Armatimonas rosea: one gene and its partner. The protein of the gene in region 2 interacts with the protein of the main gene of each other region in a pairwise test. Links are inferred from orthologs where the notes say so. Each region holds a gene or a part of one and is shown on either strand. Other genes may lie near its edges. The genes, in order: HNQ39_RS00360 and HNQ39_RS04490.

Region 1 (14,756 bases), 880 kb from region 2 along the record:
TCTACGTTGCGATCGGACAGAAGGCATCGACCGTCCGTATGGTGGTGGAGGCCCTGCGTGCCAACGGCGCGATGGAGTACACCACCGTGATCGCCGCGCCCGCGTCGGACCCCGCCAGCCTTCAGTACCTGGCACCCTACGCCGGCTGTGCGATGGCCGAGTACTTCCGCGACTCCGGCCGCCACGCGCTGATCATCTACGATGACCTGTCCAAGCAGGCCGTGGCCTACCGCCAGGTCTCGCTTCTGCTGCGCCGCCCACCGGGCCGCGAGGCGTACCCGGGCGACGTCTTCTACCTGCACTCCCGCCTGCTGGAGCGCGCAGCAAAGCTCTCCGCTGAGCGCGGTGGTGGCTCGCTGACCGCTCTGCCGATCATCGAGACCCAGGCCGGCGACGTCTCCGCCTACATTCCGACCAACGTGATCTCGATCACCGATGGCCAGATCTTCCTTCAGACCGACCTCTTCAACTCCGGTGTCCGCCCGGCTATCGACGTGGGTGTGTCGGTGAGCCGCGTGGGTGGCTCCGCGCAGATCAAGGCGATGAAGGACAAGAAGGTCGGCGGGCGCATCAAGCTGGAGCTGGCGCAGTACCGTGAGGTGCAGGCCTTCGCCCAGTTCGCCTCGGACCTGGACAAAGCGACCCAGCAGCAGCTCAACCGTGGCCAGCGCCTGGTCGAGCTTCTGAAGCAGGACCAGTACGCGCCTATGCGTGTCGAGTGGCAGATCATCTCGATCTACTCCGCCACCTCGGGCGCCCTCGACGACCTGCCGGTGGACGCTGTCCGCAAGTTCGAGAAGGAGTTCCTGGCCTATGTCGCGGACAAGTACCCCGACGTCCCGGTGAAGATCGCCGAGACCAAGACCTTCTCTCAGGACATCGAGGACAACCTCAACCGCGCTCTAGGCGAGTTCAAGGCCGCGTTTAAACCGTAACCAAACAAAAAAGCCCCCCGCTTCACCCGAAGCGGGGGGCTTTTTTATTGCGTTACTTCGCGCGGAAGTCCTTCATCTCGTCCTTGTCCATGTTCTCTTTGGTCATGAGGACAACACCCGTATCGATCTTCTTCTCGACCTTCTCGCCCTTTTTCGCGGCGATCAGTGCCTTGACCGACTCATAGCCCATCTTGGCGGGGTTCTGGATCACGACCGAGTCGATGGTTCCCTCGGTGATGCCTTTTTCCATCTCGGTGGTGTTGTCAAAGCCGATGATCTTGACCTTGCCCTTGAGCCCCTTGGCCTCGACTGCCTTGAGAGCGCCGATCGCGCAGGGCTCGCAGGAGCCGAAGATCCCGACCACATCAGGGTTGGCGGAGAGGACATCCTGGCTGACATTGAGCGACTTGCTGCGGTCCGACTCACCGTAGTTGGAGCGGATCACGGTCATGCCAGGGAACTCCTTCTTAATGGTCTCCTCAAAGCCCGCCTCACGATCCATGGTCGAGGCCGAGTTGGCGGCGTTGGGCACCAGCACCACCTTGCCCTTACCGCCGCAGATCTTGCCCATCTGCTTGGCGGCCATCTCGCCGCCCACGCGGTTGTCGGTGGCAACAAAACTCACGTATTGATCGTCGCTGACATCCGCTGCGGAGTCGAAGATCACCAGCGGAACCTTGGCCTCGTGTGCCTTCTTGATCACCGGAACCAGCGCGGCCTTGTCCAGAGGTGCCAGCGCGATCCCATCGACCTTGGCGGTCATCTGGTTCTCGACCACGCCGATCTGTCCGGCGGTGTCGGTCTCTTTTTGTGCGCCGACCCACTTGATCTCCGCGCCCAGCTCCGCGCCGGCCTTCTCCGCACCGGCCTTGACCGACTGCCAGAAGACATGGGTCATGCCCTTGGGGATCACCGCGAGGGTCAGCTTGCCCCCTGCGGGAGCCGGAGCGGTGCCGCCCGCGGGCGCGGGAGTGTCCCCGCCCGTTGTCGCGGGCTTTTGGTCGCAGCCCACCAGAAGTGTCAGCGCCACCGCGCCTAGAGAGAAGAGCGCCGAGCGGCGGGTTGTTAGAATACGCATAAAATCCTCCTATGGAATCTTTCCGTGGCCCTAGGTTCGCCGTTTTAGGGGGGCTTTCCTCTCTGGCTGAAATTGCAGGTGGGTAGTCTCCACGGTAGAATTACAGGAAATCTGCGCGAAAACCCGAGCGAATCCCGGTTATTGGGAACACCCAACCGATTGGGAGCGTATAGGGGTGCGTATAAAGTTTTCATTATGGAGTGTCTTTCTTGAACCTCAATCGTATTTCATGGAGTGGTCTCTCAGCCCTGGCAGTTGCCTCGGCGCTGACAGCAGGCTGTGGGGAAAAACCCTTTGCTAAGGTCAATGGACAGGTCATTACCAAGGACGAGTACATCAGTGCTCTGGAGCAGACTCTAGCAGTCGCGGGGCCCAATGGTGCGGTTCCTGTTCCAGCAGGGCGCCTGGTGCTAGAGCAGCTGATCGGGCGCAAGATCATCCTTGCGGAGGCCGCGGCCCAGGGAGTGGTCCCTTCCGATGACGATGTCAACAAGGCGTTTATGTACCGCAAGGACATGCTGGAGCAGAGCCAGCCGGGCAAGACCTTCGAGGAGGAGCTCCAGAAGCAGGGGACCACACCGGAGGTCTTTAAGGACAACCTGCGCGCCGAGCTCGCTGAGGTCGCGGTGCTGATCAAGCAGCTCAATGTTGGCAACGACAAAGTGACCCAGTACTACAACGACCATAAGGACGAGTTCGGGCTCCCCGCGCGCGTCCAGCTCCGCCTCGTGCTTGTCGGGGCCAACACCCCGCAGTTCGCCGAGGCCCAGAAGAAGCTCAGCGATCCAAAGAACTTCACCGAGCAGGCCGCCCGCGAGCTCAATATCATCCCCCAGCTCAAGGTGAGCGGTGGCCTCCAGGTGCTTGCAAACTCTGCACTGCCGCCCTCGCTCAAGGACAAGATCCAGCAGGCTGCCCCCGGAACCGTGATCGGGCCGGTGGACTGGCCCATCCAGGGGGGGATCGCCAAGGCCTGGGTCAAGGTGGACAAGAAGCTTCCTCAGTACAATGTCCCGGTTGAGTCCGCCGCCCCGATCGCACGCCAGCGGGTGATCCTCCAGCTCCAGGCAACGGGCGATCCTAAGTTCAACCAGATCCGCAACGAGATCATCAAGAAGAAGTTCGATGCGACAGTCGAGACCTCCAGCCCGGTCCAGGAGACTATCTGGAAGGCCGTGAAGCAGAGCGCACAAGACGCCGGTCTGGACAAGCCTCCGGTAACCCCGCCTGCTGCACCGGCCGCACCGGGTGGGCTGACAGCGGCGGGGGGCATGGCACCAGCTCCTGCCGGTGGCGCGGGAGCTCCTGCGGGCAAGCCGGGCGCTGCGGCACCCAAGTAGACCGGATGCTCTATCTTGTTGGCCTGGGGCCGGGGAGTGCGGAAGCGCTCCCTCCCCGGGCTTTTTCCTTACTGACCGGCGGGCTACCCGTGCTTGTCCGCACCGAGCGTCACCCGGTTCTCCATAGCGAGCCGCTCGCCTCAGCGCTGGCGGGCTGCGATGTGACGCCCCTCGACGATGAGTACGAGGCGGGGGCGTCCTTCTCCGATACCTACGATGCTATTGTCGCACGGGTGCTCCGTGCACATGCGGCCCAGGGGAGCCTGGTCTATGCCGTCCCGGGGCACCCCCTGGTAGGAGAGACCACGATTGCCCGCCTCTTGGCCGAGACCAAGCGGCTCGGGGTGGAGACCCAAGTGATCGGGGCACCGTCGTTTGTGGACGCCTGCCTGGAGGCCATCGGCGAGGCGGTGACGGGCGATCTCCACGTGATCGACGCGCTTCTGCTCGACCCGGAGGCTGCTGCCCCGCCCGCCGCGCTCCGCACGGGCGGCCCGCTCCTGCTCTACCAGGTGCACAGCCAGGCCGCGGCTAGCAATGCCAAGCTCGCACTGAGCCGCGCGGGCTATCCCGACGAGTTCTTGGTCACGGTGGTGCACGGTGGTGGTATTCCCGGCCTTGAGCAGACCGCGACTCTTCCCCTCTATGAGCTAGACCGCAGTGCCCACCGGAAGCTCATCGATCACCTCACCACGGTCTGGGTGCCAGAGCTCCCCGCCGACCAGCGCCGCGCCGACTTCGATACGCTCCTGGAGGTTGTCGCCCGCCTGCGCGACCCTGAGGGCGGCTGTCCCTGGGACCTAAAGCAGACCCACACCAGCCTGCGCCGCTACGTAATCGAAGAGGCCTACGAGGTGGCGGAGGCGATCGACCAGGAGGACCTAGAGGCACTCTGCGAGGAGCTGGGCGATCTCTTGCTCCAAGTAGTGCTCCATGCCCAGATCGCACGGGAGAGTGCGGACTTCGATGCGCTCGATATCTGCGCCGTCCTCTGCGAGAAGCTGATCCGTCGCCACCCGCATGTCTTTGGCGATGCGAGCGCACGCGACTCCGACGCGGTCTTGGCACAGTGGAACGCAATCAAGGCCCAGGAGAAGCAAGAGAAGGGGAAGGCCCCTAAGCTACCCTCGGTGCTCGACGGGATTCCGACCAGCCTCCCGGCGCTCTCGCAGGCGCTGGAGACCAGCAAGCGCGTGGTCAAGGTCGGCTTTGAGTGGCCCGATGTGGACCAGGTCTTTGTCAAGGTTGAGGAGGAGCTGGCGGAGCTCCGCGCCGAGCTGGCTGCGGGGCGCACGCAGGGAATCTCCGACGAGCTGGGGGATGTCTTATTTACCCTAGTCAATGTGGGGCGAAAGATGGGAGTCGATGCCGAGGAGGCACTCCGGGTGGGGGTGTCACGTTTCTCCGGTCGCTGGCGTTTTATAGAGGAAGCTGCCCACGCGCAGGGCCGCTCGGTCTCGGAGCTCACTCTGGCCGAGCAAGCGGCGCTCTGGCAGGCAGCCAAGCGTGCACAGCGAGGAGAATAGACCTATGCAGCGTGGATTGACCCAGAATATTGTCACCGACCGGTCGCAGTACCCTCCCCAGCGTGCGGTGGAGCTTACCGTGCGCCTCACCAACGGGAGCCCGTCCCTGGTCACCTACCAGATAGGGGTGCGGCGTGAGTACGAGATCACGGTCCGAGACAGTCGCACTCGCAAGGTGGTCTGGACTTGGTCCCGAAACAAGCCCGCCCCCCCGAGCACGGAGATTCGCCTCGCGCCCGGCCAGTGGCGCGAGCACAAAGAGCTCTGGGACCGCCGCGACGATAGCGGTAGGCGAGTTCCGGAGGGAACGTATGAGATCGAGCTGGTGCACCTGCCGTTTCGCGAGGCGGTGTCTACCCAGGTCTATCTCGCCGAGCGTGGGCAGGGCGGCGACCCTGGTGTTCCCAGCCCGCCCGGCACCCCGAAAGGAAGAGGTCCTCAGTTGCAAGCAACCCTACAAACCGACCGCCGCACTGCCCGTGTCGGGGAGAGCGTTCGTCTGACCTACACTGTCACCAACACCGGCGACCAGCCAGCGGTGCTCACTTTCCCCACAGGCAACCAGTACGATCTTGAGGTGCGCCGCCGCCCGGAGCCCAACGCACGCTACCGGGAAGGTGCGCTGACGATCTGGCAGTACTCTCGGGGGCGCTCGTTTATCCAGTCGTTTACACGCCTTAGCCTGGCACCTGGGGAGAAGAAAGTCTTCACGGAGTCCTGGACCGTGCCACCAGGAACTCCGGCGGGCACCTACGACTTGGTAGGGTATCTTCCGACCCCTGCGACCCAGAAGAGTGCCGAGGCAGTCGGAGCTCTGACTATTCTCTAGACTCTGTCACAAAAAAAATCACCCCGTGAGGATCATTCCCCACGGGGTGATTTTTTTTCGTCACTCCCGGCCTTGCTGGACGATGGCTTTCGCCGCTTGTAGAGCGAGCAGGTACGACATCGCCCCGAAGCCTGCGATCTGCCCCACGGTGGCCGGGGCCACCACCGAGGTTCGCCGAAACTCGTCGCGGGCGTGGATATTGGAGAGATGTACCTCGATCGCGGGGAGGCGCACGGCCTTGAGGGCATCGGCGATGGCGTAGGAGTAGTGGGTGTAGGCACCAGGGTTGATGACAATCGCATCGGCCCAGTCCGCGGCCTCGTGGATCGCGTCGATGAGCGCCCCTTCGTGGTTACTCTGCAGGGACTTGAGCTCGATGCCGATCTCTTTAGCGTAGTCCCGGATCCGTTTGTTAAGCTCCTCAAAGGTCATGGTTCCATAGATGTCCGGCTCTCTCTGCCCGAGGAGATTGAGATTAGGGCCATTGAGGAGCAAGACACGGAGGCTACCAGAGGGAGTGAGTTGCATAGTTTTTCCTTGAGAGATTTATTTTTGTTGCGCGGCGGGTGCCGGGGCCTTGAGATCGTCGGGCCGTAGATCTGGGAATCCCTCGGTGAGCGGGAAGGAATGCCCTGCGGCGCAGCGCAAGACCGTCCCCTCTGCCACAGGGCTCAGGGGGGAGGGGGGATGGCAGAGGGGACAGCGAAGCAGGTTTAGAAGCTCAGGCGAGAGATTCATAGTAAATTGTACCAGATAGGGAACATGTCCCCCGGTTGCATCGTCAACCCAGTCAATAGTATAATGCCCCGAGCAGGCCGACGGTGAGTCTGCGTTGAAGATTTAGAGGATAGAAGTTATGACATCCAATCTGCGAGTTCGCAACTATCGTGCGGCCTTTACCTTGATTGAGCTGCTTGTCGTGATCGCGATTATCGCGATTCTTGCGGCCATTCTCTTCCCGGTTGCCGGGACCGTGCAGGAGAGCGCACGTCGTGGAGCCACGATGTCGAACCTCCAGAAGATTCACCAGGCGATCTCTGCCTATGAGCTCGACAACCGGGAGTACCCCGAGTTTCTCTTTGGCCCGGCGATCTGCCGCACCAACGGCCTCCCCGATCCGAGCTGCTCTGACTTCTACACCATGAAGGAGACCGCGGCGCTGGTGACCGGGCGCTACCGGAGCACCGACCCGGAGTATGTCGCCTCGCGCAACGCCCGCAAGATCTTCACCAAGTCGCTCTACCCCGAGTACATCCGTGATCTGGATACCTTCCAGTCTCGAAACAACGTCGTGGCGACTCCCAGTGTGACGGGCAAGGTTGGTCTGGCGAGCCGCATCAGCCTGCTAAACCCGGCGGGCCCGACTTTCTACGTCCCGCGGACCGCCGCGCTTGGGCTGGGCGCACAGCAGATTCCCTTCTACGCCTACGATGCCTTCGATGCCAGCCCTCTGATTACCAATATCAACAACAACACGATCGACAACAACACCCTGGTGGCACGCTACTCCCGGCTCTGGATGCCCGTGGTGGACAACACCACCCTGGATAGCCTCTCGCCGGCGAACCTGCAGCTCTACCAGCGCCAGCTCCTGTGGGCTCGTCCCCCCGCCGACACGGTCGTGACCATGACAACCCACCATGTGCCGAAGGGCAAGATCCTGGTTCTCTTCCAGAGTGGCACGGCCAAGGTGCTGGATGTGCGCAAGCTCAGCCCGCTGCCGGCCAATCCCGCGGGGGACTCCCAGTTCTGGCAGCTTACCAACTAGTGTCTTGCGGAGGGGAACAATCTCCCTCAGGCAGCGGTCGAAGAGGAGCCTGTACGCACCCGCGGCAGGCTCTCCCAACTCCATAAAGAGCAAAAGCGCAGCGATGAAAACGAGAGCAGCGATGGATAGAACAATGAAGCAATGTCGGCGAGCCACCTCCCTGGTAGAGGTTCTGGTGGTTCTGGTCATCCTGCTGATCGGAGTCTTTTCGGTCATCCGGGTCTTTCCGCTGGGCTTCACGTTTTTGCGCAATAGCGAGAGCCGCATGCGTGGGACGCGTGTGGGGCATGGCTTGCTGGAGAAGGCTCAGAACGAGGCCGCCAACCTGCCCGATGCCATCGCCTACTCCTACTTCTCGGGCAACTCCGGGAGCATGGTGCGCTCGTTCGTCGTAGACGAAGATCCCGATGACCTCACGGGTGACCCTGCGAGCCCCTACTACAGCGATGTCAACAAGTTCCGCTTTATTGTCGGCGAACCGGTGAAGATCGGGCTGCCGACCCCCACCGCGACCACCTCGGGCTCGATCTACATGGCCAAGCTCGGGCCGATCTACATGGACGCTCTTGTCGGCAACCCCGCCAACGCCCCGGCGACCGCGGCGGACTCGCTCTACTACAACTTGTTTCTGTCGATCCGTAGCGCCCCGCTCAATGTCGCTCCTGCCTTTATCGCACGCGATCCCTACTACCAGGCTAGCTCGGGCCAGCCCTTCTTCTTCTCCGACTACTACCGGGCGCGCCTGACCGGGCCGACCAGCTGCTTGGTGGACGAGAACGAGGATGCCAACGGCGGTGCCTGGATGCTGTTCTACCCGTCGAGCCGTGACCGCGTCTTTACGGTGCGCTTCATTAAGCTGGTCAACGACCACGACGACGACCCCTACGACAATGCGGTTGCGGTGACGGATCGCTTTGTGGTGCCCGCGAGCACCCAAGCGGTCTGGATTCGCCTCTGTGATCCGTCGCACCTGAGCTACAATACCTTGGATCCCGCTACGACCTTTGCGGCCGATGATGCCATTCAGTCGGGCAGCGAGGTGGTCACCCGCGAGTTTACGCGTCTGGCAGCCGGCGCGGCCTGGGACCCGGAAGATCCTTATCAGTACCAGCTCGTCTCCAACAACCTGGATGCGGCGAGCGGCAAGAGTAGTGTCGCCAACCCTGGCATTGTCGCCTTCAACCCGGTGGGTGCCCGCTTTGCCAACAACGGCCAGGACCCCTTCAAGGCCTACATGGACTATGCGGTTCTAGACTGGCACATCATCCACGACGACCGCGATGTTCCTGCAGTGGCGATCGGTGCCTACGGCGAGGTGCCGCTACGGACGACGCTCACCCGCATCAAGTCGCTGGACTACATCAACCCGGACAACACCTTCTACGAGGGAATCTTCCCCGCAGGTGATACCGATGCGAGCAAGAACACCGATATTATGATCGTCCGCCTCGACACGGGCGCGATCCTAAACCCCGGTGCCAGTGGACGCCCTGGCGACTACGGCTTGCTCCAGGCGGGCGATCCTGCTCAGGTAAACCAAGACTACTGGGTCAACACCGATCCCAAGACCGGCTCGTACGCCACGGGGACGCTCTACATCAATACCAACCGTGTGGCTCTGGGGACGCCGATTCGCATTCTCTACAAGGCGGAGGGCGAGTGGGGCGCGGCGCTAAGCAAGGCCATGGCCACCTACCGCGAGGTCACGGCGATGCCGTCGAACTGGACCTTGGACGCGCTAACGGGCCTGACAACGTCGCCGGACCGCCCTGACCTGTTCTGGCGCACCACGGCGGGCTCTGGGGCCGCGGCGGTGGGAGCGCTCAACTTTGCCGGAACCGAATTGAACAAAGGTGTCACCGTTGTCTTCCAAGTACTAACAAACGGTTCTTGGCGACGAAGCGCGGCGGTTCAGCTTGCGATCGACACTCCCAATGTTCAGCTGAACGCCGCCAACGAGCGCCGTGTTATCAGTGCGTCGGTGGATGTCACCAAGTTCCTGAAGCCTCTGGGCTGGGACGGTACGCATGCCAACTGGCGAGTGGCCACCGACATCAAGGGCGCGACTGCCAAGAGCCGTGTGATCTGGAAAGATGGGCTGGAGCGCAACGCTCCGTGGCGGATTCAGGATCTGGATACCTACTTGACACAGGGCGTTCTCCAGTAGACTGAGCGAAAGACTAAGACCGATGCAGCGAAATTTAGCAAAACTTATCCGGGTTCAGCGCGGCTTTACCATGACCGAGCTTCTGGTGGTGATCGCCATCACCGGAATCTTGCTGGGGTTGCTCTTTGTCCCCATCATCCAGGGCTTCAACCTGACCCGCAAGGCGCAGAACCAGGTGCAGGCACAGACCCAGGCGCGCAATGGTCTTCACCAGATCTCTCGTGAGCTGTCCCAGGCCGTGTTTGTCTTTGACAACACCACGACCCCGGTGATGTTCCCCCTGAAGTTTGCGGTCAATATCGGGGTGGGGGGAGCGGCGACCACGCCCTATGGCTACAACTGGGCGGGGGGTGTGCAGGTCTTCCCCGCTCCCGTGCTCTTCAGCAAGGTGGACTTTATCCCGTCGGGCCACCTGCCCTCGGGCGGCACCAAGGACCCGACCACGGGCGATACGATCGGGGGCTCCGATGTGCGCTTCCCGCTCGCGCCGGGGACGCGGATCGTGCGCTACTTTATCGGCCTCAAGGACAACACCCGTCCCTACGAGAATGTCTACCAGCGCCGTGTCGCACAGTTCTCCGCCGATGGCCGTCACAATCCCTTTGTCCTCTACCGTGTTGAGTTCGATCCGACCGACCCGAAGCTGATCAACCAAGCTAACTACAACAGCATGCTGCCTGATGCGGGCGGCTTCAACGATCCTAACTTTTTCTACAACCCGAACCTGGCATCGAACGGGGTGAGCTATGCTGCCAACTGGAAGGCGATTGCGTCTGCGGTGGTGGATGGTCCGAATCAGGATGTGGTGAACTGGGTCAAGGACGACACGGGCGATCTCGTGCTAACCACGCCGTTCCGGCCTCTGGTCTCGTTCGCACCTGGCGCGGTGACCGGCGACAACGCGACCCCCGGCTTTATGACCGCCGCCGCCGCCGAGGTCCCCAACGCCGTCCCGACCATCTACTCGTCGCAGCAGGGCCACTGGAGCCTGCCGAGCTCGGTGACCTTCTACCGGGCCGCGAGCCGGGTGGGGAGCTCGGACTACGGTGCACTGCGCGTGACGGTCGACTCGGAGCTGCTCCCCGATGGCACGACCACACCGCATGTGCACCTGGACACGGCGGCGACCGGTGGGGTGCTTGCCACGTCGGACGCAGTGCTCTACTGCGCCCGTATCACCAGCACCAATGAGATCTTTGTCAAGACTCCCAACCTGACCTTCCTGCTCAACATGGAGCGTGGGACCATCAAGACAGGCTTTGCGCCGCTGGCGGGAGACAACACCGGCGTGCCGCTGATCCGCCTCGCCAATGGGACCGTTCGCTCCATGGTGCCGGGAGGCTTCCCCGATGCCAACCCGGGTGAGCTGGTGGAGACGCTCTATCGCCTCAACACGCGCTTCCCCGATGCGGACTCCGACGTGAACACGCCATCGAACCAGGGTTGGGGAGAGATCAACCTCCTCGACGACTCCACGCTGCGCTACTTCCGTGCGGATGGCTCGGACATCGCGCTGACGACACCGCTGCTCACGACCCAGGCAGGAACGTATACTTCGCCGCTGGTGGTCTTTGGCAATGTGGGGGCGGGCGGTCTTCAGCCCGGTGGTGGGCTGATGCTCGCGGCGGGCAGTGAGAGTGTGGTTGGCCCGGACATGAGCGTGACGGCGGGTAGCAGTGGTCTTGGAAACGTGACCTACTACCGTGCGCCCGGAGCGCTGACCAGTGTGGTGAAGAAGGCAACCCTGATCACCGATCCTGCCAACAGTGTGCGCAAGCGCTGGACACCGATCGTGGGACAGCGCACCTACCTGCTGGACCAGGACACCCGCATCAATGGGACACTACCGACTGCCTTCCTGCGGTTTGACAACCCCGGTGGCCCTGGGCTCCCTGCCCGCTCCTTCACCGACCCCGCCGCCGTGGCGGAGCGTGAGGTTCAGGTGACCTACCTCTGGCAGAACAACTACGCGCGTCGTAGTGGCGGGGCAGACAATGGCAAGCCCGTGGATGCACAGGGGAGGGTCCTTGGCGACAAGGCGATTATCGCGCCTGAGCCGGATGTGGTGAAGGTGGACTACGCCACCCGCGACCTGCTGACGGTCAATGTCGGGGCGCTGGTCTACGACTCCAATACCCACCAGGGGACCTCGATCAACCTGACGGACAAGGTTCGCATAGGGAACACGATACGGTGACGACGATGACAAATCAACCCATTCCTTCTCCGGGACGCCCACGGCGACGAAACCGGGCGGCACAGTCGCTCACGGTCGCGATTATTGTCCTGTTCCTGTTGCTCTTTCTGGGGGGGCTCTTTATCGCCTTGATCGTCAACAACATGCGGGCGACCAGCACCTCGTCGAAGGGTGTTGCGGCAGATAAGCTCGCCGAGGCAGGGATCAAGTACCTCGACGATGAGCTGACCAAGTCGCCCGAGGGGGCCGACTGGCGCCCTGTGCCCTTTGTCGCCGACCCGGATGATACCAACATAGCTTTAACGGGGCAGGCCTACGACGACCAAGATAGCGATGGGGATGGCATCCGCAATGCCGAGCCGCTTCGTCCTAGCGATCCTGACTACGACTGGCTCCGTCCCTGTAGTGCCTCCAATGGCACCCCACTCAACCCTGAGCCTTGTGGTTACTCCCGTGTGGACTTCGGGGGACGAACCCCGGGCGCGGGCAACCTCGGGGGGCGCGCGCTGGTCAAGATCGTCTACAAGCCCGATAGCCGCGCGACAGCAGCGCCGGATCGCTCCGCAACCAACCGCTTCCTGAAGCTACTCTCCATTGGCCGGGTGGGAATTGTCGATCCAAGCGATCCCACCACCTTCGCCAGCTCTGAGGGCAAGGGCGCACGCCGCGAGCAGGTGGCCTACAAGCAGATCGGGACGGTTGAGTTCCTGCGCCATATCACTAATAAAGACAACCGCTCGGTCGTGGCCGCGCTGGGCTCCGCGAGCAAGGTGCTGGACTCCAACTTTATCTCGGGAGGGCGCGATACCAGCGCACCGACCGCACGACAGATTGAGTCGGTCTACCATGGCCCGATCCACTCCAATGCCGCTCTTACCTTCTTTGGGGTAAACCGCTTGCTCCTCGATGGACAGCGTGGCGATGCGCTGACGGTCTCGTCGAGCCTAAACATTCCCGCCAATAACTCTCAGGTCTTGCTAACGGAGCTGGGAGGTGCGTTTACCAATGCCAGTGTGGTGGCGAGCAACGGAGTGTTCAACTCCTACCAAGGTCTCGTCCGCGACCATGCGCCTCAGACTACCGACCCGCTCCGCCGGGTCGCACGGACCACCGCGCCGCTGATCGACCAGAGCATCGGCGATAACGGTCTCACCCGCTACCGTGCTCTCACCCGAGACTCCGAGCCTATCGATGCCCGGTACGTTGCGGGCAATACGATCGCCGGCCTGGGGACCACCCAAGCGGGGCGGATCGGCTGGGGCGCGGGCCTCTACCTCGACAACCGCGAGGACATGCAGAACGCCTCCGATAGCCTGATCGGTGCCTACTCGCCGCGCTCCAACTGGGTGGGTGTCGATCGCACGTGGTGGAACGGCGACAACCGCTACGTCCCCCCGGCCGTCGTGATCACCCTGACGCCGCGCGCCATGATTATCCAGCGCTCCGCCAGCAGTGTGAACCGCTCGTTCTTGCGTGACAACACCGGTCGCCGAATTAACCAGTCCACCGTGATCCGCTACTCCGGCCTGGGAAATGGCACAGCAGAGGCTGCTGCCGATATTCCTAGTGCAGGGCTTCCCGCCAGTGTTCGCAAGCTGGAGGGCTATCCGGCCCAGCAGATCCAGCCTGGTGTCTGGCAGGGTGAGTACGTGGTCTATGCCGAGGGCAATGTCCGTATCCGCGGAACGGTCGGCGGCCTGGATCCTCAGACCTTGCGCTACTACATCCGGCACCTGACCGTGGTCTCGGGCGGCAATATCTACATTGATGGAAACCTCCTCAAGGACAATATCCCCGATGGTTCGGTCCCCGCGACCGAAGAGTTCGTGCGTGGGAAGTCGTCGATTGCGCTCCTGGCGAAGAACTATGTCGTGCTCAACACCACCCAGTTCTTCAACCCTGGCGACAACGCGGCTGGTCCCGAGGCATCTGGCTCGGATGCCCGTGCGATCTTCTTAAACCCGGCCTCCCCGACCTTTGCCATGCGCCTGAATCAGGCACCGGTTCAGACCTACCTGCCCAATGGAATGCCCAACCCCGTGGGGCGGCTTGCGCCTAGCTACATTCCCCAGCTCTACCTGCGCCACTCGGCGGCGGGTGTGGATGGGGCCACGGCGATGCGGCTTGCGGTAAACGCCGATCCGAGCCTCGCGGCTCCCTTTGGGTTCTTCCGCTTCCCGATTGATATGGCTTGGCCCAACGCCAATCCCAGCCTGACCACGCTGGCGATGGGCGGCCCGACCAGCACCGAGCCCGGGATCTACTTCGACCATGTCTTTGATCTGAAGGACGCTGGCAATAACCCTGCGCTGCTCTACCCCGATCAGACCGTGCCCTACGCTCAGGTGCCCAAGTTTGGGATCGACAACTTGTTGAACCTCTCGGTGGACGCGAATGCGGGCGTTCCCAACCAGACCGACTATCGACTCTCTCGGGCGGGGATTGCGCCGGCGGACATCCGAGTCGAGGCCCTGATCTATGCTCAGGAAGGCTCGTTCTTTATCATCCCCGGGCCGTGGTTCAACCCCGATCCCAACGATACCTACGAGAACTACATCAGCCTTGACTCGACCGGGCAACCTCTCTACCGCCGTCCGGGGGATAACCTCCTGGCACAGGGCGTCACCCGAGGGCGAATCGATCCGCGCTTCCCGTTCTACGGCCAGCCCATGGATATCCGCATCACGCTCTTTGGCGCGATCACCGAGAACATGCCGGCTGAGGTGGGGGACCAGGGAGCGTGGCTGGAGAAGTGGGGCTGGATACCCAACTACTACGGCTCGACCGGGCTACCGTCGGCACCGGGCTATGCGAGCCAAGGGGCTACTGGGCTGGTGAGTATCCACGGGGCCCATGGTGCTCTTCCTGGGCCGCAGCCTGGTGGAGCGGGCAATGGCGGCGACAGTGGAATTGTCT
Region 2 (14,927 bases):
CTTCTCGGCGAGGGCGATCAGCTCACGGATCGTGCGGTGCGCCTCGATGGGGTGGCGCAGGTGGGCATCGCTGTGCACCTCGTAGTGGTTGCGCCGCCCGTCGCGCACACGGGTGAGCGCGCCGGCTTCCTCAAGTTCCGCGACGATACGTTGCACCGCCCGCTCGGTAATGCCCACTTTTTCGGCGACATCACGCAGGCGCATCTCACTGTCTTGAGCAAGGCAGATCAAGACATGGGTGTGGTTGGTTAGGTAGGTCCAGCCCGTTTCAACAGCCATTTGAGTTCTATTATAACGTAGTCGTGAAAAAATATTTATGAAAATATTGTCGTGTAAATAATTTCGTGATAATGTAGTCACCGGAGGTTTATCATGGAACAGTACGCAGTGGCTTGTGCGAGTGGCGATGGGATTGGGCCGGAGATCATGGGAGCGGTGCAGCGCATTCTTGCCGCCGCCAAGGCACCCCTGACGTGGCGACCCGTGGAGCTGGGCAAGGCGGTCTACGAGGCGGGGCAGAGCTCAGGGATCGCACCCGAGGCGTGGGCGACCCTTCGCGAGACCAAGGTGCTCCTGAAGGCACCGCTGACCACTCCCCAAGGCGGGGGCTATAAAAGCGTCAATGTGACCCTGCGCAAGTCTCTGGGGCTCTATGCCAATGTGCGGCCCTGTGTCGCCTATGCCCCGTTTGTGGCCACCAAGCACCCGAACCTGGACCTGGTGATCATCCGCGAGAACGAAGAGGACCTCTACGCGGGGATCGAGCACCGGCAGACCGACGATGTGGTGCAGTGCCTCAAGCTCATCAGCCGCCCGGGCTGCGAGAAGATTGTCCGCTACGCCTTTGAGTACGCTCGCAAGAACAACCGCTCCAAGGTGACCTGCATGACCAAAGACAACATCATGAAGCTCACCGATGGGCTCTTCCGTCAGGTCTTTGAGGAGGTCTCTCTGGAGTACCTCGATATCCAGACCGAGCACATGATTATCGATATCGGTGCAGCCCGGATCGCCGATACTCCCGAGCGCTTCGATGTGATCGTCACCAGTAACCTCTACGGCGACATTATCTCCGATATCGCGGCCCAGGTGGCAGGGTCGGTGGGGCTGGCGGGCTCGGCCAATATCGGGGAGCACGGGGCGCTCTTTGAGGCGATCCACGGCAGCGCCCCCGATATCGCCGGCCAAGACCTCGCCAACCCTTCGGGACTGCTCCAAGCCGCGGTCCAGATGCTCGTGCACCTCAACCTGCCCGATACGGCGACACTGGTTCACAATGCGTGGCTAAAAACACTGGAAGAGGGGATCCACACCGCCGATATCTTCCGCCCCGAGACCAGCAAGGCGTGCGTCGGGACGCAGGCCTTCGCCGATGCGGTGATTGCCCGGCTGGGTCAGGTGCCGACTCTCTTGCCCTCGGCCTGCTACACCGAGGCACTTGTCTCCGACGAGCCCACAGCAGTCGCTCCTACCCTGCCTCGTCCTAGAGCCCACAAGGACCTGGTCGGAGTGGATGTCTTTCTGCACTGGCGCGGCACCTGTCCGGAGGAGCTGGCACTGCGGCTCCAGAAGCTCGGTGCGCCCCGGCTGAAGCTCGCGCTGATCACCAACCGGGGCGTGAAGGTCTGGCCCGGCGGCCTCCCCGAGACCTTCTGCACCGACCACTGGCGCTGCCGGTTTGTGGCAAAGGGAACCAAGCTGATCTGCCACGGCGATGTCCTGGCGCTCCTGGCAGGAATCGACATGGCCAGCCTGGACTTCATCAAGACCGAGAACCTCTACGAGTTCGACGGAATCCCCGGCTTCGCGCTTGCCCAGGGGCAGTAGGGAACCCTAGCCGAGGTAGGCCTGGAGCTCAGCGACGAGCTCCGGGGCCTCGTGGCTGGTGGCGACTGTCTGAAGGGCCTCGGTGAGGCGCTCGGGGTAGCGCTTGCCAATCACCCGCAGTGCCTCCGCGAGGTAGTCCCGCTGCGCTTGGTCGTCGGCGATGAGGTAGCCCGCCAGTGTGGCAAGCGTGGTCTCGCCTTCGTCGGTGGCCTGCGCCACGAGGGCTTCGAGTCTCTCTAGCTGGTGCAGCTCGTAGAGCAGGGCATCCACACAGACGCAGGTTGCTTCGTCGCACGGGGGCTCCCACCGGTAGCGGGCGAGCAGGTCGTCGGCAGCGGTAGCGAGTGCCTCCTCGCTCCAGCCGCCCTTGCGGGTGAGCCACTCTTGCAGCGCGACCAGGTGCTTGCTCTCCTCGTAGCTCCAGTGGGTCCAGAACCAAGCGCGGCCCCGGCTGGCACGGAGCAGGTTCTGGTTGAGGGCGGCGTAGTCGGGGAGCAGGGTCGCATCCCGCCAGAGCGCCAGCACGGCATCCACGAGAGCGGCGCTGGGTGCCGGCGTCTCCACTGTCCAGTCCAGCGAGCCCCAGGGGTTCCACAGCCGCTCCGCGTCGGCGCGGGCGAAGTGGTCTTTGTAGAGCGTGTAGAGCGTCCGCTCGGTCTCTTTATCGAGCATCGCGGCGGCAGAGCGCTCCGTGGTGGCGTTCTGGCGTGCGTTGAGTTCGTCGTCTTCGTGGCTGCGTAGCATGGTGTTTTGTGGTACCACGCTCCCTAGGGCCAGTCATGGGCCAAATGGCCTATTTCACGGAACCTGCGCGGCCCTGAGGGCGTTAGGGAGAGCATGGATATCCCCCCGCAAGTAACTACCGTCCACCTGGAGCTTGGCAGTGTCCGCCAGCCCTACAACACCGCCCGGATCTTTGGCGACACGGGCACGACCTTCTCCCTGCGCGACCTCCAGGGCAAGGGAAGCTTCGGCTACGGCCGTGTGACCGTGCTCCACCCGCTCAATGCCAACCATGGCCTGCGCCTGATGCTCGCGCCGCTGGGCTACTCAGGGACGGGGCAGTTTGCCGCGCCGGTGCGCTTTCAGGAGACAACCTTCTCGGCCAATACGCCCACCACAGGGAGCTATATGTTCAACTCCTACCGCGTGAGCTACTGGTCCACGGTGCGCCAGAGCGAGCGCGAGACCTGGCGTGTGGGCGGGACCCTCAAGGTGCGCGATGCAAAGATCGCCCTGCGCCAGGGGAGCACCTACGCCTCGTCGTACAACCTAGGGATTGTCCCACTGGTCTATCTCAGCGGCGAGCGGCGGCTCAGCGAGCGCTGGAAGCTACTGCTGGACGCCGACGGGCTGGCCGCACCACAGGGCCGCGCCTTCGATGTCGGGCTTTTCTTGGCGCACACGCTCTCGCCCAAGACCGATCTCACCGTAGGCGTGCGAACCCTCGAAGGCGGCGCCGATAACGAGCGGGTCTACAACTTCGCCCGGCTAGACTATCTGAGTGCAGGGCTCATCCAGCGATTTTAAGAAAAATAATTCAGGAAACAGGGAACGTGCAATTGCGTTTCTTGGTATTGATTACTAACGAAGGGGAGTAGCGACCGGCTCGGCTAGCCGGGGAGAGTTTCGTCAGGACGCTCGCAGTGCGAGCCGGAGCCCTCCTTTCTCACCAGATTTGCAAGACCTTCACCAGAGCACCCTCTGGCGAGGGTCTTTTGCTTAGAGAAAGGATACTGATGAACATTCAAGTACAAGGTCGTCACCTGGTCGTCTCCGATGTCCTTCGGCAGCACGCCGAGCTTGTCCTCCAGCGCCTAGGCAGGCAGTTTCCCGCGATCCGCCACGGCCATATCACCCTCACGCTGGGCCGCCAGGAGCACCAGGTCGATATCCGGGTCTGGGCGGAGGGGCTGGACCTGCGGAGCGAGGCCCACGGGGAGGATCTCTACGCTGCTCTCTCCCGCGCGGCGGGGAAGCTGGAGCGCCGCCTCCAGAAAGGCAACGACCGCAACTACCGCTTCGGCAACCACCACGGGCAGCACGCAACCCTCCGTTGCCCGGACCAGCGTCCGCTCGCACGGCTACGCCCGGAAACGTAGCCTCCCTCCCAGCGGCGGACGGCCTCCCGCGTCACCGACGATGCGGGAGGTTTTTTGTTTTTAGCCTTGCTTCTGCTTCCTTGTGAACCATATAGCCTGCTGCCATCAAGGGCATGCCTACAGGTGTGAGTCGGGCAGCCTCTTGCCAGTGTGGCAGGGCAGTAGCAACTGAGTCCTGTGTGTTTAATAGATCACCAAGTTGCAAGTGTGCATCGGCGCACTGCTCACGTCCAAGGTCGTAGGAGAGTGCTTTTTGGTAGTGATCTATCGCGCTCTGGTTCTGCTTTTGTTTTTGATAAATTTTGGCAAGCTCCAGGTATATATGTCCTTGTCTTTGAGGCTTCTCATAGCGAAGTGCCATTTTCCATGCCTGTTCTGCTTCAACCCAATGTCGCTTCTGTTGGAGTTTCCAGGCTTTCCAGTGCCAGTCCCAGGCTACTTGGCTTTGCTGAATTTCCTGAACATACTGGTAGGTAGCCGTACTTCCGATTGCTAAGAAAATTCCCAGTGAGATCACACCAATGCGACGAATCGTTTTCATACTTTTTAAGTGCCCAGAAACCGCCGAGCAGTTGCACTGGCCCGGTGCCAGATCGTGGTTTTCTTGACGACATCGCCCATCTGCGGGGCCTCGGCTTGCCAGCCACTGCCCAGGTAGAGCGCGACATGGCCCGGCGTGCATACCACATCGCCAAAGCGTAGCTCTCCGAGCACCGGCTTGCCCGCCTGCGCGATCGCCCCCGATGTCCGTGGGACACTCTTGCCCGCCACGCGCAGCATCGCCCCCACAAACCCCGAGCAGTCGCAGCCGCTCTTGGTATCGCCGCCGTAGAGATAGGGAACCCCCAGCCACTCCTCGACCGTGCGCGCGAGCTTTTGGCAGACTCCCGGCGGCGGGATAAGCTGGTCGTCGCCGAGCCGCAGGCGGACGTAGCCATCGAACGTGGTACTCTCCGGGCGAATCTTCGCCGCGCGGGAGTCGGTGCGCACTTGGACCGCATCCCCCGTCTGCTCCAGCGCCTGCACGATGCCCTTGCCCCCGGCCCAGGGAAGATACACCTCGCGCTTGCCCGTGGCCAGGTCGGCGCGAAAGACCATGTCCCGCGTCCCCCACCACACACTCCGCGCGGTAAGCAAGACTGGCCCCTCACCGCCAGGGAAGTCGTCTTTGTAGAGCGTCGAGACACGGCGACCGTCGGGCAGTACAATCTCCCGCGCGGTGCGCTGGATGTCTTGCGGGCGTTTCATGGGATGCATTTTACGGCGTTTTGAAACGGGCGGCTAAAGCGGCCCGCTGGTGCGGCAAGCAGGCTGAAGCCCGCTCTACTGTGCTAAACTTGAGCATAATGATACGCTGGCCTGAGGTTTTTGATGAGGCGTACCCTATGCCGGGCGCGACCGACGACGTGTGTGAGGCATTTCTCGAAGAGATCGGGCAGCCCCTTACCGCTCAAGAGCTCGCGGAGATACGTGCGAGCCAGAGCAATCCATTTTTTGAAACAGATCCGCTCTATGCCTCGTGGGAGCCTCTTGATCCCGTGCTTTGGCCTCTTCCTCAGCGACCTCTGCCGCCTGCCTATCTCTCCTTGCTTCAGTGGTCTAATGGCGGCGAGTTCCGCACGGGGGAGCGCTGGTTCCAGTTCTTCCCCACCCATGACCTGCGGCCTATCTTGCTCTCCTACTGTTTGCCGGAGTACATGCCCTATGCCTTACCTTTTGCCTTCAATGGCAGCGGGACGTTCTATCTCTTTGACCTGCGAAGCCCTGCGGTAGACGGTGAGTATCCGATTGTCTGTGCGCATGCCGGCAACCTTGGCTGGGAGCCTGAGGCTTGCTTTGCGCTTGCAGGCTCGTTTATCACTCTCTGTCAGGGAACCCTAGAGATTGACAAACTACGCCACGGGAGTGGTGGCGAAAGAGGTTTTCCCCGTTCTTCTGCCGAATCTCAGGCTTGATGTCATCTAACAAGGCAATGTCAGCGGGTGAGCCGATCTTGACGATGCGTGGGATCGAGAAGTCCTTTGGGACGGAGGTCAAAGCGCTCAAGGGAGTGGACTTTGAGGTCCGCCCCGGCGAGATTGTCGCGCTGCTCGGGGAGAATGGGGCGGGCAAGTCCACCCTGCTCAAGGCCATCACGGGGGTGCACACCCCCACGGCGGGCGAGGTGCGCTGGTTTGGCGAGCCGGTGGTGCTGGACTCTCCGGCGAAGGCGCGTGCCCTGGGAATCCGGACGGTCTACCAGGAGCTCAACCTGGCACCGCACCTGAGTGTGGCGGCGAATATCTATCTGGGCGCGGAGCCGATGAAGAGTGGCCTGCTGGACCACAAGGCGATGCGCGAGAAGGCGCAGGCACTCCTTACCCACCATGGCTTTGACCTCAACCCGGATGCGCTGGTCGGGACACTCGGTCCGGCGCAGCGGCAGGCAGTCGAGATCTGCAAGGCGCTCTCCGAGGAAGCAAAGCTGCTTCTTCTCGATGAGCCGACCTCGTCGCTGGGCGAGAAAGAGATCGAGGAGCTCTTCACCACCCTGAAGGCACTACGAGAGCGCGGGATCGGGATGGTCTTTGTCAGCCACCGCCTGCCCGAGTGCTTTGAGCTCTGTGACCGGGTGGTGGTCTTGCGCGATGGCCTGAAGGTCTACGAGGCCGCGATCTCGGAGACGGACACGTCCACGGTGGTGCGCGCGATGGTCGGGCGGGAGCTCTCGGACTTCTACCCGCGCGTGGCCGGCGAGCCCGGCGCGGAGCGGCTGAAGGTCAACTTAGATGGTGTGGAGTTCGCGACACGTGCCGGTGAGGTGGTCGGGATCGCGGGGCTGATGGGCGCGGGCCGCACGGAGCTCCTCGAGGCGATCTTTGGCCTGCGCCACATGAGCGGGAGTGTCTTGGTCGATGGCAAGCCACTTCCCCTCAACAAAGGCCCACGTGCCGCGATCAAAGCCGGAGTCGGGATGCTCACCGAGGACCGCAAGCGCACGGGGCTGGCGCTGGGGCTGCCCGTGCGCCACAACGTCACCCTGGCGGGGCTAGAGAAGATCGCGCCGGGGCCGTGGCTCTCGCACGGGCCGGACAAGGCCGCCACCAAGACCGAGATCGAGCGCCTGCGGATCAAGACCTCCAGCACCGAGACCCTGATTGGGACCCTCTCCGGGGGCAATCAGCAAAAAGGTGTCCTCGGGCGCTGGCTCCACGCGGGGTCGTCGGTCTTGCTCTTTGACGAGCCGACGCGCGGGGTCGATGTGGGCAGCAAGGTCGAGATCTACGAGCAGATGAACCTCCTCACCCAGGGTGGTGCGACCATTGTGCTAGTCTCCTCCGAGCTCCCCGAGCTTCTGGGGATGAGCGACCGCGTCCTGGTGCTCTTCCAAGGCCGCCTTGTCGCCAATCTCGCCCGCCCCGATGCCACCCCTGACCGCGTTCTGCACTACATGATGACCGGAAAAGATATCGCCCTATGACACTTGCCAAGCGCCTCCTGCCCGCCGTTTCCCTACTCTTGCTCTGTATCTTCTTCACCTTTCGTGTCCCCGCCGTGACTGGCCACCAGTCGTTCTTGACGGTCGATAACCTCTACGGGATCACGGGGCAGTACGCCTACTTGCTCCTGATTGGCATGGGGGCGACCCTGGTGATCATTATCGGGGGGATCGATCTCTCTGTGGGAAGCGTGGTCGCGCTCTCGGGCGTGATCGCATCGTACTTGATGGTGAAGTCCGGCCAGTCGGTGGCTGTCGGGGTTCTCTCGGGGATCGCGACCGGGGCACTCTCGGGGGGCCTGGTCGGGCTGATCGTCACCAAGCTCAAGGTCCCCGCCTTTATTGCGAGCCTCGGGATGCTGCTCGTCGTGCGCGGCGTGGCGCTCCGTGCGGCCAATGGCGTGACTGTCGACGGCACCCCGGAGCAGTTCAACCAGTTGGCCTCGGGGACCGTGCAGCACATTCCCATGCCGCTGATCCTGGTGCTTCTCGTGGCGGGGCTGGTGGCCTTTATCCTGCACTACACCAAGCTGGGACGCTATGTCTACGCTATCGGCTCCAACCCGGAGGCCGCGCGTGTCTCGGGGGTCCCCGTCGAGAAAGTCCAGCTCGCAGTCTATGCGATCGGCGGTGCCCTTGCCGGACTTGCTGGTCTGGTCGAGTCTGCGCGCCTGAGCTCGGGCAACCCCACTGGCGGCGATGGCTACGAGCTCGATGTGGTCACCGCGGTCGTGGTCGGGGGCGCGAGCCTGGCGGGCGGCGAGGGCCGGGTCTCAGGAACCCTGCTCGGAGCGCTCCTGATCGCGGTCCTACGCAATGGCTTCAACCTGCTCGGGGTCCCCGCCTTCGACCAGAAGATCTACATCGGCCTGCTGATTATCGGCGCAGTCGCCTTCGATCAGAGCCGCCGTAAGAGTAACTGAGTGAAGCATGGTGCAGATTGAGGGGTCTTCTTGGATATGGATACACGACAGGCGCAAAAAATAGCGGAGAGCTATCTTCAGAAACTTGAGCTGGACAGAAGAAGTCTTCTTTCCGCAAAAAACGTGGGGAGTAGACTCTGCAATAAAAAATACGAGGAGTTCTGGCATCTGCGTTTCAGCGATCCTGAGGGTAGTCTCCGGATGGAGCTTCGGGAAGACCTGCTTCTGAGCCTCATTCGAATCGGGCCAAATGACAGAGAGCTTGTCAAGCATGAGCCTTTTCTGCCAGAAGCGATGGCTCGCAAGCGCATCGGGGAGCTTGTCCAAAAACTGGGCTGGTCAGCGGAGTATCCCGACATCTCTGACTTGAGTGCCAGACACGATGAGGAGCGGCCTGGATGGGGCGCTGACTTGCCTCGTGTGGCACAGGGAGTGCGTTTTTCTTCCCAAGGGGCATGGCTTCGGATCAGTGGGCAGGGGCAGGTGCTACGCATTGAGCGTCCGAATTATACTCCCGCCCCAAAAAGTTTCGTGGAGCGTATCTCTGCCGCGCAGGCAGTTGCCATCGCCGATGCGTGCATTCGCAGGTGCTCCCTCCAGCTTTCCCCGACGTCACTGCAGGAGGTGACCAAAAATAAGCGTGTGGTGCAGCCGAGCGCTTTCTGGGACGAAGCGAACTGGAAGGGAGACAAGACCAGACACATCAGTACCGATCCCAGTGAGGAGTTTTCCCGTGTTGCCTGGATTGTGGTGTATCCTGTCCCGTACGACGAGAGCCGGTTGTTCTACGGAGCAAAACATTCCATCTATTCTGTCTACGTGGATATTGAGACGGGGGCGGTGATCGGTGGCTGGCATGGGCCTCACTTGTCGCCGTAGCTCACCCTGCCGTAGCGCGGGCCTTGTCGAGCGCCACTTTTTGCTCCGCCCCGAGCTTTGCCAGCGCGGCCTTCCACTCGGCTTTGTAGGGCTTGAGGGTCTCGATCAGCACCTCGGCCATGGCGACATTGCGGAACCACTTGTTGTCGGCGGGGATGACGTACCAAGGGGCGTCTTTGGTCGAGCAGCGCTCTAGGACATCGTCGTAGGCCGCGCTGTAGTTGTCCCAGAAGTTGCGCTCGGTCCAGTCACTGGGATTGAGCTTCCAGGCCTTGTCCGGGTTGGCCTCGCGCTCCAAAAGCCGCCGCTCTTGCTCGTCTTTGCTCACGTGGAGGAAGAACTTCACCACAATCACATTGTTATCTACGAGTAGATTTTCAAAGCTATTGATATCGTCGTAGCGCTTCTCCCAGACCGCTTTGGGGGCCAGCTCGTGCACCCGGACGACCAGGATGTCCTCGTAGTGGCTGCGGTTGAAGAAGACCACCTCGCCCTTTCCGGGGGTCTGCTTGTGGATGCGCCAGAGGAAGTCGTGGGCGCGCTCCTCGGGGGTGGGGACTTTAAACGACGCAACCCGAGTCCCGCCGGGGTTCATCGCGCCGGCCACGCTCTTGATCGCACCGTCTTTCCCCGACGCGTCCCGGCCCTGGAGCACGACCAGGAGCGCATGTGTCCCCGCCGCTGAGAGCAGCTCCTGGAGCTTTCCTAGCTCAACCGCCTGCTTGGCAAAGCGCTCCAGGGCCTGCGCCTCGGTCATGCCACCGTCGCTCTTGGTGGGGATCGTGGTAAAGCTCACCTTACCGGGGTTATCGAATTTCTCGCAAAGCATGGGGCGATTATACCAACCCTGTCGCGGCGTGGACGAGCAGCCCAGACTCTCCGTTGGCGCTAGTGATCGTTATCGTGCCGCCGCTGGGGATCGTCAGGCTCCGCAGCCCCGGCGCGACCGTGCGTGCGCTCGGGTCCGAGAGCGCACTGGGATCGTCGCTGGTGGAGAGATTCACCCCGTAGACCAGCGCCGTCTCTTTTCCCTTGACGGTCACGGTTCCGACGACTGTCCCCCGCTCGGTTTTATGGGTCGCTGCGATAATCAGCCGCAGCTCGGTCGTGCCGTGAAGCTCCAGTGTGAGGGAGAGCGGTGCGGGCTCGGTGAGCTTTCCGGCGAGCAGGGTGGGGGCGAGACGGTAGAGGACCCCATCGCTCAGGCGCGCCTCGCGTGCCTTGCCGGGGAGCTGCGCCACCGCGCCGGGGCGTGGCTTGGTGGGCTGGGTTTGCTTCTCGCCCCAGAGGCGCGTGAAGACCTCGCCGGCATCCCAACGGGGCTTGGTTGCGCCGCCGTTCCAGAAGTGCTCTGCGGCCAGTACCATCGCCACAAACTGCCGCCGCTCCGGGCCATCGAGTACCTCGGCCTTGGACTCGTAGCCGCACCAGGTGGTCTGCAGGCCGCCCCACGCGCCGACCTCTGCGGCCGCCTTGGCGAACCCCGAGACATTGCCCGGATTGAACCAGGTGCAGGCCACGAGCCGCGAGAACCCGGCGTCGCGGAGCTTCTTCAGCGACGGAAACGTCTGATGCGCTCCGTACTGCCAGTCAAACAAGACAATGTCTTTGGGGAGGCCGTCGCGAACCGCCTTGGCATCGGCGGCACTGGGAGCGGTGCCAAAGCACGGGGCCACCTCCGACGGGTGCAGCGCCATGTCGGCCCACATCCACATTTCCTTGCCGCGTTTTTTATGGAAGGCCTGCCAGTGCTTGGCATTGCTCACAAAGAGCTCGGAGAAGGTGCGGGGGGCGGAGCGGTACGGAAAGCGCCCGCGCATGGTCACTTCATCGAGGCCCGCATGAAACGCCGGGGCCCCGAACAAATCATCTGCCTCCGCGACCAGCCGCTCCAGGTAGCCTACCGCGGCGGGGTTGGAGATATTGACCGCGTAGGGCAGCTCCGGGTCCTCGGCGAAGGCCCGGTTCTGCGGCTTGTTGAAGAGCCACTCCATGTGGCCGTAGCTCTGCACCAGCGGGGTCAGCGTGATCCCGTGCGCCTTGGCAAAGGCAATCTCCTCCTTGACCGCCGCCTTCGTGCCGCCCCAGCTCGGGGCCACCGACGGGTCGCTCTCCCACTTGAGCTGCTCGCACTGGATCACCAGGTGGTTGAGCTTAAAGGGCGAGTAGAGACGCTCAATGAGCTTTTTCTGAAACGGGAGCGCGTTCTGCCCGTGGAACAAGTGCACGCCGCGAAAGCCCAGGGTCGGCCAGTCCTCGATCTCGACCGAGTGAATGACTTGCCCGCGCTCATCGCTATCGAGGAGCTGGAGCAAGGTCTGCGCCGCCCAGAGTGTCCCGGCCGTATCGCTGCCTACGAGCTGGATGCGATCTTTGCGCACCGAGACCGTGTACGACTCCGGCCTACTCCCCCCCTTCGCAGCGCCCCCCTTCGCGGAGCTGGAGGGGGTGGCGAGCCCCAGCGAGCCGGGGGAGGAAGATAACAATGCAATCGCGCGCTCCGCACCGGGGCCGAGGACTTCGATCTTGGTCTTGTCTGTCAGGCGCACGGGCGGGCCGGTGACCGTGAGCTTCTTGGGGGTGGGGATCACCAGCGGGGTCTTGGCGGCTTGCGGGACGAAGGCATCTTTTTGGCCCCTAGCCCCGCTTCGCGGCCATCTCCCCGGCTCGTTCCTCGCCTCCCCTCTTCCCCTAATAGCTCCTTCGTCGCTGGGAAGAGGGGCAAATGTGATGGTGAAGGTCGCGGCCTGTTCGCCGTCGGCGAAACGCACCGGGCGGGGAGGGGAGCCCAGGCCGAGCCAGAAGATCGGGGCGGCTTGGGCCCACTCGAAGGGCTCCTTGCGTGCATCGAAGCAGACCGGTAGCTCGGATTTTTGGGTGCTGTGCCAGCCAAAGGCCACCTGTCCGAGCTTGGTCTCGAAGGCGAGCTTGCGAAACGGCGGCCCGAGGCGGCGCTCGTCCTGGGAGCCGGTGAGCGGCGTGAGGGGGACGGTTGCCAGGCGGGTGTCGCCGCTGAGGGGAGCGCCCTCCAGCAGGTTCGCATTGACATAGCCCGCCGCCCATTCTAGCTCCGCGGGGATATCGGACTTCAGGCGGTAGCGCAGAGTGGTCGTAACAGCGTTTTCCGTGACTAGCCACTCTAGGGCGACCGCAGCGCTCTCGTTCTCGGCACTCACCTCGGCCTGCCAGCTCTCACCGGTCTTGTGCCAGCCCGTCTCGCTCCAGCGGACCGTGGTGGGGTTGAAGAGCACCCCGCTCCAGCCGGCCTTGACCAGGTAGAGCGTGGAGCGCCGGATCACGGGGACACCGTCTAGGGTGACACGGAGGCCATTTGCCGGTGTCCAGGCAACCGAGAGACGACCCAGGGAGAGGGGGCTCATAGGTGTACCACCTTGATAAAAAGTAGCCGCTCGGGGCCGGCACCGGTGATCGCGAACGCAGTGTCTTTAAACCGCGGCGGCCCCATGCGGATCTTGGGATCGTTGGAGAAGCCAAAGCCCTCCTTGGGAATCCCAAAGGTCTTGGTATCGAGCTTACCGTTGCTGTTCTCATCGTGGAAGAGTGTCACGGCATAGACTCCTGGAGCCAGCTTGGGCACCACAAACCGCGCCGATTTATCGTCGGTTAGGGCGCACGTACCGCTGGTGAGCGCTTTCTCCCCCTTGTCGGGGAAGCCGTCGGGGCCGGCGAAGACCGAGTAGATCAGCTGGCCCTTGGCACTGCGCAGCCCCTCGACCTCCACCGTGAGTGCTGTCTCTTGCGGCTTCTCACCGTCGGCCAGCGCGACCGGGTAGCGTGCCTTGGTCCAAGCGAGGGCCTTCTCCAGAAACTTGGGTGCGGCGCTCAGCACGAGCGCCTGTGTGCTCCGGCCCTCGGTCTGGAGGGGCCAGGCGCGGGCAGGGTCGTATTTCTCGGGGAGTGTCAGCGCAAGCTCCAGGTCCGGGCTGGTTACCTCGATAATGCTCATTCCCTTTTGCATCTCACAGGGCACCCTTGGCACGGAGCAGTCTCTCCACCCGCGCGTAGCCGTTTTGCTGGGCGGCTTGGAGCGGCGTGAAGCCCCCTGCTTGGATCGCATTGGGATCAGCCTTGGCATTGAGGAGCGCCGCCACCACCGCCTCGACCGCGGCTTCGTCTTTACCGGCCACAGCGGAGTGGAGCGGGGTGACCTGCATCGCGTTCTGGCTGACAGCATTGGGATTGGCGTGCTCGTCGAGTAAGAGGCGGACACAGTAGTGGTGCCCAAAGAAGGCCGCCAGGTGCAGGGCGGTGTAGCCATCCGATGATACCTCCAGGGCGCGGTCCCGGTGGAGCTGGAGGAGCACGGCGACATCGCGGATACGCCCCAGTGCTGCGGCCTCAAAGATCGAGAGGGTCTCATGGCGCAGCTCCCCGAGTGTCTCTGCGAGTGCCTTTCGCCCGTGGTAGAGCGCCAGCAGCGCGGCCGGCGTGCCATCGGGGCCGTGGGTATTGGCGAGGGCGGGATTGGCCGCGAGGGCTGCCAGCGCGACTGCCTCATCGCCTGTGGTCGCCGCCGTGAGAAACTCTTGCTCTGTCATGCCTCTAGCTTACCCGATAGGGCAGGGCTTAAGCGGCCCAGAGCTAGAGAAGGCTCATAAAGACAAAGTGGCAAGCGCTTGCGGCGAGTACCAGGACATGCCAGAGGTCGTGGTAGTGGAAGACGCGGCCTGGTTTAGGGAGAGGGTACTTCACGCAGATCGCGGCCCCGACCGAGTAGATCAGCCCCCCTGCGAGGAGCCACCCGAGCTGCGCGACCGTCATGAGCTTGACCATGGGGACGATCGCGATGAGAAAGACCCAGCCCATCAGCAGAAAGAGCATGCCCTGGACCCAGTGGGGGGCCTTGCGCTTGGTGACCCAGTCCACGATGATTCCGGTGATCGCCAGGCCCCAGATAATCCCAAAGAGAGTCCAGCCCCAGCCACCCCGTAGAGGGAGCAGGCACAGTGGGGTGTAGGTCCCCGCGATCAGCAGGTAGATTCCCGTGCGGTCGAGCCCGTAGAGGACGTCTTCCGCCTTCTCCGAGACCGGCAGGCTGTGGTAGAGGGCACTGCCGGTGAAGAGCAGGATGAGGGTCGCGCCGTAGATCGAGAACGCGGTCGCGCGCCAGGGCTCACCCTTGGACCAGACCAGTAGAAGCACCAGAGCAGCCACTCCTAGCAGGGCCCCGATGCCGTGCGAGAGCGCCGAGAACGGGTGCTTGAGCTTCATGTTCCCATTCTATCCGACTTCGTCCGCGCTTAGAGGTGGAGGAGGTCCTTGAACCACCCAAAGAGAGAGAAGTGGCTGGCGTGCGCGGTCTGGATCGGCTTGGGAGTGGGCGGTGCGGGGGGCTGGCTCAGGCTGGGCTCCTCCAAGAAGCTGCGGCGGTAGGTGAGCTCCGCGACAATGGGCTTCTCGTACTTGGCAGCCTCCGCGAGGGTCTTGAGCTTGTTCTCGGTCATGACCTTGGCAACCACATCGACAAAGGGGCGGATATTGCCCGTGTTGATCTTGCGGTCGAGGAGAGTCGCCAGGCCCGCCTCGCTCTGCACCACATCGCCCACGGTCCCGGTGAGCTTTGTGCCGTCGGTGAGGGTGACCGTGATCGGGTCGTTCTCGGGCCAGTACGACGCCTTTGCCTGCTTGATCTGTGCTACACGGAAGGCCGCGCTCCGGCGCCCTGCCCGCTGCCAGATCGCGGTGAGGCGCTTGTCC

Evidence for each region.
Region 1: the proteins of HNQ39_RS04490 (region 2) and HNQ39_RS00360 interact in binary tests that used the Escherichia coli proteins (3 or more experiments, as listed by UniProt). The link is inferred for Armatimonas rosea from one-to-one orthologs.

The regions. Positions count from the first base shown.
Region 1 is NZ_JACHGW010000001.1:86,866-101,621, reverse strand. Bases 1-2,828 are described here. They hold HNQ39_RS00360 (substrate-binding domain-containing protein), read right to left. Parts: upstream 2,014-2,828; coding sequence 988-2,013; downstream 1-987. Other genes in these bases: HNQ39_RS00355 (peptidylprolyl isomerase), read left to right, coding at 2,223-2,828; atpA (F0F1 ATP synthase subunit alpha), read left to right, coding at 1-935. Also shown: more of HNQ39_RS00355, read left to right, coding at 2,829-3,353; mazG (nucleoside triphosphate pyrophosphohydrolase), read left to right, coding at 3,359-4,879; HNQ39_RS00345 (BsuPI-related putative proteinase inhibitor), read left to right, coding at 4,884-5,708; aroQ (type II 3-dehydroquinate dehydratase), read right to left, coding at 5,769-6,236; HNQ39_RS00335 (Trm112 family protein), read right to left, coding at 6,255-6,446; HNQ39_RS00330 (type II secretion system protein), read left to right, coding at 6,565-7,476; HNQ39_RS00325 (hypothetical protein), read left to right, coding at 7,610-9,643; HNQ39_RS00320 (PulJ/GspJ family protein), read left to right, coding at 9,666-11,840; HNQ39_RS00315 (hypothetical protein), read left to right, coding at 11,846-14,756. UniProt on the Escherichia coli protein: Part of the ABC transporter complex RbsABC involved in ribose import. Binds ribose. Also serves as the primary chemoreceptor for chemotaxis.
Region 2 is NZ_JACHGW010000001.1:977,033-991,959, forward strand. The notes cover bases 6,359-9,357. They hold HNQ39_RS04490 (ABC transporter permease), read left to right. Parts: upstream 6,359-7,385; coding sequence 7,386-8,330; downstream 8,331-9,357. Other genes in these bases: HNQ39_RS04485 (sugar ABC transporter ATP-binding protein), read left to right, coding at 6,359-7,389; HNQ39_RS04495 (hypothetical protein), read left to right, coding at 8,367-9,209; HNQ39_RS04500 (PPK2 family polyphosphate kinase), read right to left, coding at 9,211-9,357. Also shown: HNQ39_RS04445 (helix-turn-helix transcriptional regulator), read right to left, coding at 1-279; HNQ39_RS04450 (NADP-dependent isocitrate dehydrogenase), read left to right, coding at 373-1,827; HNQ39_RS04455 (hypothetical protein), read right to left, coding at 1,834-2,589; HNQ39_RS04460 (hypothetical protein), read left to right, coding at 2,665-3,357; hpf (ribosome hibernation-promoting factor, HPF/YfiA family), read left to right, coding at 3,567-3,929; HNQ39_RS04470 (tetratricopeptide repeat protein), read right to left, coding at 3,961-4,470; HNQ39_RS04475 (C40 family peptidase), read right to left, coding at 4,476-5,177; HNQ39_RS04480 (SMI1/KNR4 family protein), read left to right, coding at 5,276-5,884; more of HNQ39_RS04485, read left to right, coding at 5,902-6,358; more of HNQ39_RS04500, read right to left, coding at 9,358-10,038; HNQ39_RS04505 (beta-N-acetylhexosaminidase), read right to left, coding at 10,046-12,589; HNQ39_RS04510 (DUF2141 domain-containing protein), read right to left, coding at 12,586-13,188; HNQ39_RS04515 (ankyrin repeat domain-containing protein), read right to left, coding at 13,190-13,768; PAQR family membrane homeostasis protein TrhA, read right to left, coding at 13,812-14,441; HNQ39_RS04525 (hypothetical protein), read right to left, coding at 14,471-14,927. UniProt on the Escherichia coli protein: Part of the ABC transporter complex RbsABC involved in ribose import.